Regions from separate parts of the Streptomyces sp. GLSS-08 genome, predicted to be linked through region 1. Evidence: riboswitches for the same ligand, from Rfam matches in the RefSeq annotation. Region 1 holds a riboswitch; the other holds the start of a gene.

Evidence for each region. Region 1 has a riboswitch for glycine ahead of gcvT (glycine cleavage system aminomethyltransferase GcvT). Riboswitches for the same ligand answer to the same signal wherever they lie in the genome.
Region 2: it holds a riboswitch for glycine, as region 1 does, so the genes downstream of both, gcvP (aminomethyl-transferring glycine dehydrogenase) here and gcvT (glycine cleavage system aminomethyltransferase GcvT) in region 1, are expected to answer to the same signal.

What each region holds. Positions count from the first base shown of each region.
Region 1 is NZ_JBWJAQ010000024.1:69,272-74,672, reverse strand. It holds gene AC0ZLC_RS30200 (L-serine ammonia-lyase) at 1-321, opposite strand, end outside; gene glyA (serine hydroxymethyltransferase) at 487-1,749, opposite strand; gene gcvH (glycine cleavage system protein GcvH) at 1,763-2,140, opposite strand; gene gcvT (glycine cleavage system aminomethyltransferase GcvT) at 2,362-3,480, opposite strand; glycine riboswitch at 3,515-3,627, opposite strand; glycine riboswitch at 3,628-3,725, opposite strand; gene AC0ZLC_RS30180 (AAA family ATPase) at 3,918-4,592, shown strand; gene AC0ZLC_RS30175 (enhanced serine sensitivity protein SseB) at 4,660-5,401, shown strand, end outside.
Region 2 is NZ_JBWJAQ010000034.1:7,357-12,757, reverse strand. It holds gene gcvP (aminomethyl-transferring glycine dehydrogenase) at 1-1,537, opposite strand, end outside; glycine riboswitch at 1,718-1,812, opposite strand; gene AC0ZLC_RS33055 (PRC-barrel domain-containing protein) at 1,929-2,297, shown strand; gene AC0ZLC_RS33050 (DNA polymerase IV) at 2,222-3,727, opposite strand; gene AC0ZLC_RS33045 (MerR family transcriptional regulator) at 3,829-4,461, opposite strand; gene AC0ZLC_RS33040 (bifunctional nuclease family protein) at 4,679-5,152, opposite strand; gene ftsR (transcriptional regulator FtsR) at 5,236-5,401, opposite strand, start outside.

The sequences.
Region 1 (5,401 bases):
GAAGGCGATCTCGTGCTCGCCGAGCAGCGCGAGACGGCCGCCGGTGCGGATCGCCTCGACGCGCTCGTCGGCGCCCTCCACGTCCACCGTCCGCGGGGAGGCGCCCTCGAGGCCGAGCAGCACCGCCTTGGGAGTGCCGTGGCCGTGACCGGTCGCGCCGAGGGAGCCGTACAGCTCGGCGCGTATCGAGGCCGTCGGGGTCAGCAGCTCCTCGTTGCGCAGCCGGTGGGCGAACATGCGGGCCGCGCGCATCGGGCCGACCGTGTGGCTACTGGACGGGCCGATGCCGATCGAGAACAGGTCGAAGACCGAGATGGCCACGGAGGACTCCTAGGGGTTTCGGCGGACGCCGTTGTCAGCCGGTCGTGCCGGGCGGTGCATGCGGCGGGGCACCGCGCTCAGCTTCCAGTGTGCGCGGTGCCCCGGACGTTCGTACGAATGAAGACGGTGCCACGAAAAGACCCGTACGGCAAAAAGGCGTACGAACTACTTCAGGCCGGGGTACAGCGGGTGCTTGGCGGCCAGAGCGGACACCCGGGCCTTGAGCGAGTCCGCGTCGTACGACGGCTTGAGCGCCTCGGCGATGATGTCCGCGACCTCGGCGAAGTCCTCGGCCCGGAAGCCGCGGGTGGCGAGGGCGGGCGTGCCGATGCGCAGGCCGGAGGTGACCATGGGCGGGCGCGGGTCGTTCGGGATGGCGTTGCGGTTGACCGTGATGCCGACCTCGTGGAGACGGTCCTCGGCCTGCTGCCCGTCCAGCTCGCTGTTGCGCAGGTCGACGAGGACGAGGTGGACGTCCGTCCCGCCGGAGAGGACGTCGACCCCGACTGCCTTGACGTCGTCCCGGACCAGCCGCTCGGCCAGGATCCGGGCGCCGTCCAGGGTGCGCTGCTGGCGCTCCTTGAAGTCGTCCGTGGCGGCGATCTTGAAGGAGACCGCCTTGGCGGCGATCACGTGCTCCAGCGGACCGCCCTGCTGACCGGGGAAGACAGCGGAGTTGATCTTCTTCGCCAGCTCGGCGGTGGACAGGATCACGCCACCGCGCGGGCCGCCCAGCGTCTTGTGCGTGGTGGTGGTGACCACGTGCGCGTGCGGCACCGGGTTCGGGTGCAGCCCCGCCGCCACCAGGCCGGCGAAGTGCGCCATGTCGACCATCAGGTAGGCGCCGACCTCGTCCGCGATCCGGCGGAACGCGGCGAAGTCGAGCTGACGCGGGTACGCGGACCAGCCGGCCACGATCAGCTTCGGCCGGGACTCCTTGGCCAGCTTCTCGACCTCGGCCATGTCGACCTGGCCGGTGGCGTCGTCGACGTGGTACGCGACCACGTTGTAGAGCTTGCCGGAGAAGTTGATCTTCATGCCGTGGGTCAGGTGCCCGCCGTGCGCGAGGTTCAGGCCCATGATCGTGTCGCCCGGCTTGAGCAGCGCGAACATGGCGGCCGCGTTGGCCTGGGCGCCCGAGTGCGGCTGGACGTTGGCGTGCTCGGCGCCGAAGAGCGCCTTCACGCGGTCGATGGCGATCTGCTCGATCACGTCGACGTGCTCGCAGCCGCCGTAGTAGCGGCGGCCCGGGTAGCCCTCGGCGTACTTGTTGGTGAGGACCGAGCCCTGGGCCTCCATGACCGCGACCGGAGCGAAGTTCTCCGAGGCGATCATCTCCAGGGTGGACTGCTGGCGGTCCAGCTCGGCGTCGACCGCGGCGGCGACGTCCGGGTCGAGTTCATGAAGGGGCGTGTTCAGAAGCGACATCAGTCGGGAGTCCTTAGCCTGCGGTGAATTCGGTGTACTCGTCCGCGGAGAGCAGGTCGGCCGGCTCGTCCGTGACGCGCACCTTGAACAGCCAGCCACCCTCGAAGGGAGCCGAGTTCACCAGGGACGGGTCGTCCACGACGTCCTGGTTGGCCTCGACGATCTCGCCGGTGACCGGGGCGTACAGGTCGCTGACCGACTTGGTCGACTCCAGCTCGCCGCAGGTCTCGCCCGCGGTCACGGTGTCACCGACCTCCGGGAGCTGGACGAACACGACATCGCCGAGCGCGTTGGCCGCGTGCTCCGTGATGCCGACCGTCGAGACGCCGTCCTCGGCGGCCGACAGCCACTCGTGTTCCTTGCTGTAACGCAGCTGCTGGGGGTTGCTCATGGCCTGAATTCTCCTGTACGCGGGGGAGTGCTGATGAAGCGGGGACGTAGCTGAGCCGGACGGACGCGCCCGGCGCCGCTTCCGGCGCCCGGGGCAGGTGTCCGGCCCGGTACCCGGGCCGGTGTCACTTCCGGCACGTGGCCGGTGCCGAATCCGGTACCCGGGCCGGTGTCGTGGCCGGCGCCAGGGCCGGTGTCACGCGCGGCGCGCGGGGACCAGTGTCACTTCTGGCGCTTGTAGAACGGCAGCGCCACGACCTCGAACGGTTCGTGGCTGCCCCGGATGTCCACACCCACACCGGCCGTGCCGGGAGCGGCGTGCGTGGCGTCGACGTACGCCATGGCGACCGGCTTGCCGAGCGTCGGGGAGGGCGCGCCGGAGGTGACCTCGCCGATCACCTCACCGCCGGCGACGACGGAGTAGCCGGCGCGCGGCACGCGGCGGCCCTCGGCGACGAGCCCGACGAGCACGCGCGGCGGGTCGTCCTGCGCGCGGGCGGCGGCCGCGGACAGGGCCTCCCGGCCCACGAAGTCGCCCTCCTTCTCGAACTTCACGACCCGTCCGAGGCCCGCGTCGAAGGGGGTGAGCGACGTCGTCAGCTCGTGCCCGTACAGCGGCATGCCCGCCTCCAGGCGGAGCGTGTCGCGGCAGGACAGCCCGCAGGGGACGAGTCCGGCCGGGGTGCCCGCCTCGGTCAGCGCCTGCCACAGCTTCTCGGCGTCGGCCGGCGCCACGAACAGCTCGAAGCCGTCCTCGCCGGTGTAGCCGGTGCGCGCGATCAGCGCCGGGACGCCCGCGACCGTGCCGGGCAGACCCGCGTAGTACTTGAGGCCGTCGAGGTCGGCGTCGGTGAGGGACTTGAGGATGCCGGGGGACTCCGGGCCCTGGACCGCGATCAGCGCGTACGCGTCGCGGTCGTCGCGCACCTCGGCGTCGAAACCGGCGGCCCGCTCCGTCAGCGCGTCCAGCACCACCTGGGCGTTGGAGGCGTTCGCGACCACCATGTACTCCTGCTCCCCGAGCCGGTACACGATCAGGTCGTCGAGGATGCCGCCGTCCGGGCGGACGATCATGGTGTAGCGGGCGCGGCCGACCCCGACCGAGGCGATGTTGCCGACGAGGGCGAAGTTCAGGAAGGCGGCGGCCTGCGGTCCGGTGACCGTGATCTCGCCCATGTGGGAGAGGTCGAAGAGACCGGCCCGGGTGCGCACGGCGAGGTGCTCGTCGCGCTCGGAGCCGTAGCGCAGGGGCATGTCCCAGCCGGCGAAGTCGGTCATCGTCGCGCCGAGCGAGCGGTGCAGGGCGTCGAGCGCGGTGTGACGGGGGGCGTTACTGCTCATCGGTGGGGCTCCCAAGGCATGACGGCGAGGTCGTTCCTCCCCATCTGTCATCGGAACCTGAGAGGTTCATCACGACCCGGCGAACCGGTGGTCGTGACTTGCACCTTGGGTGGAGCCACTGGTCAGCGGCCCGCTTTTCAGATGTGCCTCGCCCGCGCGGTAACGGGGCCTGAGAGATTCAAGGGAGGGACTTGCTCCTTCGGCGCCCGGGGACCGATGCCCCGGGACTCTCCCGCGCGGATTCAAGCGGCCGGTATGCAGTTGGCGGGCACATCATTGCACGCATCCGTGAAACCCGGCAGGGGCGCCCTGTCCGGCCGGCGGCAAAGGACCTGTGACCGGTCTGTGGCAGGACGAGGACGGAAACGAGAGGCGTTCCGCATTACCTTCTCTTTACACTCGAATGGGATGGGACTCCGGATCCGAGGGGGAGGACGATCAGGGTGAACAGGACCACGGCGTACGTGACGGGTTCGGGACTCGCGCTGCCCGAACAGCCCGGTGTCCCGGCCCGGGAGGCGTGCGGACCGATGCCGGGACCCGTCGTCCGCGATCTGCGCGAGCGCGCGGGACACAGCCCGCACGGCCTGTCCTTCGGCGCGTCCGACGTGGTCGTGGTGACCGGTCTGCCCGGCAGCGGCAAGTCGACGCTGATGCGCCGGGCCGTGCGCGGCGCGCGCGTCGACTCCCAGGACACCCGCGACCGCTGGGACACCCGGCTGTCCCGCTTCCTGCCGTACGCGCTCTACCGCCCCGTCGTCCGGCTCGCGCACTACACCGGGCTGCACCGCACGCTGCGCTCGGGCGCCGGCGTCGTCGTGCACGACTGCGGCACACAGGTCTGGGTGCGCCGCTGGCTCGCCCGCGAGGCCCGCCGCCGGGGCGGCACCCTGCACCTGCTGCTCCTCGACGTCGCGCCGGACACCGCCCTGGACGGCCAGCGCGAGCGCGGGCGCGGCGTCTCGCGCTACGCGTTCCTGCGCCACCGCCGGGCGGCCGGGTTGCTGCTGCGGTCCGTCGAGAAGGGGGATCTGCCGCAGGGCTGCGGCTCGGCGGTCCTCATCGACCGGGCGGCGGCGGACGTGCTGCGCCGGATCGACTTCGGCGACTGACCCCCCGTACGCGCCCACCGGTTAGGGTTTCCAGCCGGAACAGCGGTTCACAGCAGGCGGTAGACAGATGGACTTCCCGGCACAGGCGTACCCGCACCCCCATCCGCACGGCGGATGGCCAGGCAACGAACTGGAGGAGGTCCTCTCCGCGTCCCTCGGAGTGCCGTCGGCCGGTGCCCGGATCGTCGAGGTCCTCGGCCGCAGCTTCCTGTGGATCCCGCTGCCGAACGGCGGCGGCCCGCACAGCGGACCGCTCGACCTGCCCATGCTGGAGATCGAAGGGCAGGCGTACGTCCCGGTCTTCAGCTCGGAGGAGCAGTTCCGCCAGGCCGTCGGCGCCCACATGGCGTACACGATCGCGCCCGCCGTCGAGTTCGCGCGCGGACTGCCCCCGCAGGTGGGGCTCGCGGTCAACCCGGACGGCGTGGTCGGCGTGCCGCTCCCGCCGCCCGCCGTCGCCGAACTGTGCCGCACCGGGCGGACCCCGCTGGACGGACCCGCGAGCGGCGGCCGGGTCCGGCTGTTCGAACCCGACTGGCAGGACGACCCGGTCGACTTCCTGTCCGCGGCGTCGGCCGAGTTCGCCGCCACCGGTGTGGTGCTGACCGCCCGCCGCTGCCTGGCCAGCATCGAGGGCGGCGACCCGGTGATGTTCGTCGGTGTCGAACTGTCCGAATGGGAGGGCCCGGCACGGACGTACCCGCTGGACGCCCTCGGCCGGGCGCTCGGCCGGGTCCCGGTGGACCGGCCGGTGAACCTGGTCCTCCTCGACGTCGCCCAGGACCCGGTGGGCGACTGGATGCGCGCCC
Region 2 (5,401 bases), on a different contig from region 1:
AGGAGCCCAGCGGGATCATGCCGCGGTCGAGCGCGTAGTCCCGGTCCGAGAGCCTGCGCAGGTAGCGCAGCATCGCGGTCTCGGAGCGGTACAGGTGGAAGACCGGGTGCGCGAGGTAGTCGTCGGTACGCAGCAGCGCCTCGGGCAGCGTGTCGGCGGCCGACGCGTCCAGCGCCTCGATGTCGGCCTCGACGCCGAAGGCGGTCCAGACGGCGCCCAGCTGCTTGCGCCCGGTGGTCTCGTCGCAGGCCATCGACACGTGGTCGGCGTCGACGAGGTGCAGGTTGACCCCGCCCTCGCGGGCGGCGGCCACGATCGCGGCGGCCCGGCCCGGCACCCGCGCGGTCAGCGTGTCGAAGTAGGAGCCGTGGACGACCTCCACTCCGCCGGCCTCCAGGCCCGCGGCGAGGATCGTGGCGTAGCGGTGCGTACGCCGGGCGATCGTCCTGAGCCCCTCGGGGCCGTGGTAGACCGCGTACATGCCCGCCATCACGGCGAGCAGCACCTGGGCGGTACAGATGTTGCTGGTGGCCTTCTCGCGGCGGATGTGCTGCTCACGGGTCTGCAGGGCGAGGCGGTACGCCTTGTGCCCGTCCGCGTCGACGGACACGCCGACGAGCCGGCCCGGCAGGCTGCGGGCGAACTTCTCGCGCACCGCCATGTAACCGGCGTGCGGCCCGCCGAAGCCCATCGGGACGCCGAAGCGCTGGGTGGTACCGACCGCGATGTCGGCACCGAGGTCGCCGGGCGCGGTGAGCAGGGTCAGAGCGAGCAGGTCCGCGGCGACGGTGACCACCGCGCCGAGCTCGTGCGCCTGGTCGATCAGGGGCTTGATGTCGCGTACGGCACCGGAGGCACCCGGGTACTGGACCAGTACGCCGTTGATCTCGCGGCCGGCGACGTCGGCCGGAATGCCCTCGCTCAGGTCGGCGACCACGACCTCGGCGCCGGTCGGCTCGGCGCGGGTCTCGATGACGGCGATGGTCTGCGCGAGGGTGTCCGCGTCGACGAGGAAGAGGCCCTTCTTGTTCTTGCCCATGCGCCGGGACAGCGCCATCGCCTCGGCGGCGGCGGTGCCCTCGTCGAGCAGCGAGGCGCCGGACGTCGGCAGGCCGGTCAGCTCGGCGACGACGGTCTGGAAGTTCAGCAGCGCCTCCAGGCGGCCCTGCGAGATCTCCGGCTGGTAGGGGGTGTAGGCGGTGTACCAGGCCGGGTTCTCCATGACGTTGCGCAGGATCACCGGCGGCGTGAAGGTGCCGTAGTAACCGAGGCCGATCATCGAGTCGAGCACCTCGTTGCGGTCCGCGAGGGAGCGCAGCTCGGTCAGTACCTCGGCCTCGGTGCGGGCTCCGGGCAGCTCGAGCGCGTCGGCGTTCTTGATGACGTCCGGCACCGCGGCGGCCGTCAGCTCGTCGAGCGAGCCGTATCCGACCTGCGCGAGCATCTTGGCCTGGGCCTCGTGGTCGGGCCCGATGTGGCGCTGCTCGAAGGGGATGCCCTGTTCGAGCTCGGAGAGCGGAATGCGATGGGCGGTCATTGCGGAGGCCTCCTGGTCTGACGCGACCTTCGGGGGGTACCACGACGCGGGTACCCCGACGGCCTCCCCCTCTGTCATCTCAAACCTGAGAGCTTCACCGGCCCGCCGTAGCTGACGACCCGGTTTTCACCGTCGGTGAGGACGGGAGCCGACGACACCCGCCCTGCTTTCCAGAGTGACCTCGTCCGTGCGGTACGTGTGCCTGAGAGATTCCGGGGAGGATTTGCTCCTTCGGCGCCTCCGGTCTCGCCGGAGGACTCTCCCGCACGGGGTCAGCAGCCGTTTGCCAGCCTACCAGCGAGGACAGCGCACGGGCTTTCGAGTGGCCACCTTCCTGAATGTGCTCTTTCGTAGTGCTTACGGATGAGTTTTGCGCCCACGAGGAGGGCCCGTGCAGACCGACATCGATCCGCGCAACCTGATCGGCCGCAAGGCGTTCGACCGCAAGGGCACCAAGATCGGCACGGTCGACGAGGTGTACCTCGACGACGCCACCGGGATGCCCGAGTGGGCGGCCATACGCACGGGTCTGTTCAGCCGGGACGCCTTCGTGCCGCTGGAGCCCAGCGAGGTCGTGGAGGGCACGCTCCGGGTCCCCTTCGACCGTGCCCTCATCAAGGACGCGCCCGACTTCGGTGTCGGCCGCCACCTCTCTCCGGAACAGGAACTCCAGCTCTACCACCACTACGGGCTCGACCTGGCGTCCCCTCCCCCGCCGGACCGCGACTTCGGCACGCTCGCCGGTTCGGACGAGGCCTGACCGGCCCGTCCCCCTGACACCTCCTCCGCATCCGTCCCACCCGGCACCGGCCAGGCGGCCTCCGCCGGGACCGCGGTCTGTGGCGCCCCCGCGACCAGGGGCAGCGGGTCCGCCGGCTCCAGTGCGGGATCCTCGGTCCGGAACGTCCGCACCCGCCCCGGTTGCGAGTACGGCGTCTCGAACCGCACGGTCACCCGCCCGAGTCCACTGCCCTGGACCCAGCCGTGCCCGTACTCGGCGTGCCGTACGTCGTGCCCGGCGGGCCAGCGCCGCTCGGCCGGCCGGGCCGGCTCCCCGACCGCTTCCCGCGCCCCGTCTTCCTCGGCCTGCTCCTGCGCCAGGAGCTCCCCGGCGGCGGCCTGCGCCTGTGCGAACAGGTCCTCCTGCGTGTAGTCGGCCAGCCCGGTGACCCCGACGCCCAGCAGCCGCACCCCGCCGGTCGTGTCCACCGCGTCGAGCAACCGGGCGGCGGCCTCGCGCACCACGGAGGGGTCGTCCGTGGGCCCGCGCAGCGTCTCGGACCGGGTCAGCGTGGAGAAGTCGTACCGCCGCACCTTGAGCACCACGGTCCGCCCCGAGCGCCCGGCGCCCCGCAGCCGCCGCACACACCGGTCGGCGAGCCGCCGCACCTCGGCGGCGACCCGCACGCGGTCGTGGATGTCCACCTCGTAGGTGTCCTCGACCGACACCGACTTCGCCTCCCGCTCGGCCACCACGGGCCGCTCGTCGTGCGCCAGCGCCATCGCGTACAGCGCGTGCCCGTGCGCCCTGCCCACCAGCCGCACCAGCTCGTCCTCGCCGGCCTCGGCGATCTCCTCGACCGTGGTGATCCCGGCCCGCCGCAGATGGTCCCCGGTCGCGGGCCCCACGCCGGGCAGCGTCCGCACCGGCATGGGCCCGAGCAGCGCCCGCTCGGAACCCGGCTCGATCACCACGAGGCCGTCGGGCTTGGCCTGCTCCGAGGCGATCTTGGCGAGCATCTTGGAAGCGGCGAGCCCCACCGAACCGGTCAGCCCCGTGACGGCTTTGATGTCCGCGCGCAGCTTCCCGGCCACCAGCCGCGCCGAGGTCTCGTCCCACGCCGTCCCTCCGGCTTCCAGATCGACGAACGCCTCGTCCAGGCTCAGCGGCTCCACGAGCGGCGACAGCGCCCGCAGCAGACCCATCACCTGCTCGCTGACCTGCCGGTAGAGCTCGAAGCGCGGCACGAGATAGGCGGCGTGGGGTGCGAGCCTGCGCGCCTGCGCCATGGGCATCGCCGAGTGCACGCCGAACACCCGCGCCTCGTACGATGCGGTCGCCACCACACCACGTACACCCAGCCCGCCCACGACCACGGCCTTTCCGCGCAGGCTCGGCTTGGCCGCCTGCTCGGCCGAGGCGTAGAAGGCATCCATGTCGAGATGCAGGATCGTGGGCGTGGTTCTCACGTGTCCGATGCTGCCCTACGCCACTGACAATGCCTCGTCGAGCTGGGGGCAACCGCCGAAGGCGCCGTCCGTCGCCGGAGCACGGGCGGGACCGGGTGACGTCAGACCGCTCGGTTGCGCCGCCGGGCCAGTTCGTCCGCCGGGTTCTGTCCGACGAGGGTCTCGCCGGTGTCCACCCGCTCGCCGTGCAGCTGCGACAGCGCAGCCTCCACGTCCCGCCAGACGACCCCCACGGCGATCCCGAAGACGCCCTGGCCTCCCTGGAGCAGCGCGTGCACCTCGTCCGGGGAGGTGCACTCGTAGACCGTCGCGCCGTCGCTCATCAGCGTCATCCGCTCCAGGTCCCGGAACCCGCGCTCACGCAGGTGCTGAACCGTGGTGCGGATGTTCTGCAAGGACACGCCCGTGTCGAGGAACCGCTTGACGATCTTCAGGACCACGACGTCCCGGAAGCTGTAGAGACGCTGCGTCCCCGAGCCGTGGGCCGGTCGCACACTCGGCTCGACCAGGCCGGTGCGCGCCCAGTAGTCCAGCTGCCGATAGGTGATACCCGCCGCCGCACACGCCGTGGGGCCGCGATACCCGATCTCCGCGGAATCCGCCTCTCCGTCCGGCACCGGTGTCGGCCGCTGTGGAGCGGGGCCGGCTGCGTTGCCGTGAAGCGGGTACGGGCCGCTCTCCCCCAGACTGCGTCCGGGGGCACCCCCAGCCGTACCGTCGCCGCTGCTTCTCACGCCGACCTCCGTCCTTGAACTGCCTTCTCGACGGTAGGCAGTCGCCCGGGGCGCGTCAACGATCGCCACACTCGCCACGCCGGGTGATAATCACCCTAGGAGTGGTTTACCGTGCCCCACCGCGGGGAAAGGCTAGCCGAATGCGCTCCGTAGGGGCCGTAGAACGCGTCACCGGCCTGCGGCATGTGCCGGTCGCGGCTCTCGCCGTTCGGGGGCATCACTGGCTGTTGGTCCCGAAGTCCTCGGGAGAGATCTGGTCGAGGAACTCGCGGAACTTCTCCACTTCGTCCTCCTGCTCGTCCGGGATCGCGATACCCGCATCGTCGAGCACACCGTCGCTGCCGTAGATCGGCGTCCCGGTGCGCAGCGCGAGCGCTATGGCGTCGGACGGCCGCGCACTCACCTCGACCCCGCTGGCGAACACCAGCTCGGCATAGAAGACGCCCTCACGCAGATCCGTGATGCGCACTTCGGTGAGCTCCTGGCCGACGGCCTCCAGCACGTCCTTGAACAGGTCGTGGGTCAGCGGTCGCGCGGGGGCCATGCCCTGCTGCGCGAAGGCGATGGCCGTCGCCTCCCCCGGCCCGATCCAGATGGGGAGGTAACGGTCGCCTCCCACTTCGCGCAGGAGCACGATCGGTTGGTTGGAGGGCATTTCGACCCGGACACCTACGACATCGAGCTCGTTCACACAGTAACCCTAGGCCGTGCCCGGGACGTTTGGGTAGTCGGGCACAGAACGGGTGGACGATCCGCCACCGGCGAACGCCCCGCTCAGGGAAGTCGAACACCCAGCGCGGTCTGCACCAGAGCGGCATGGAGCTTCGCCGTGAGCCCCGCCAGCTCCTTCGTACGGGCCTCGGCATGAGCCCTGGTCTGCGGGTTGCGGTGGCGCCGCAGCGGGGACACCACCTGGTCGACGAGACCGGCCTCACGGTCG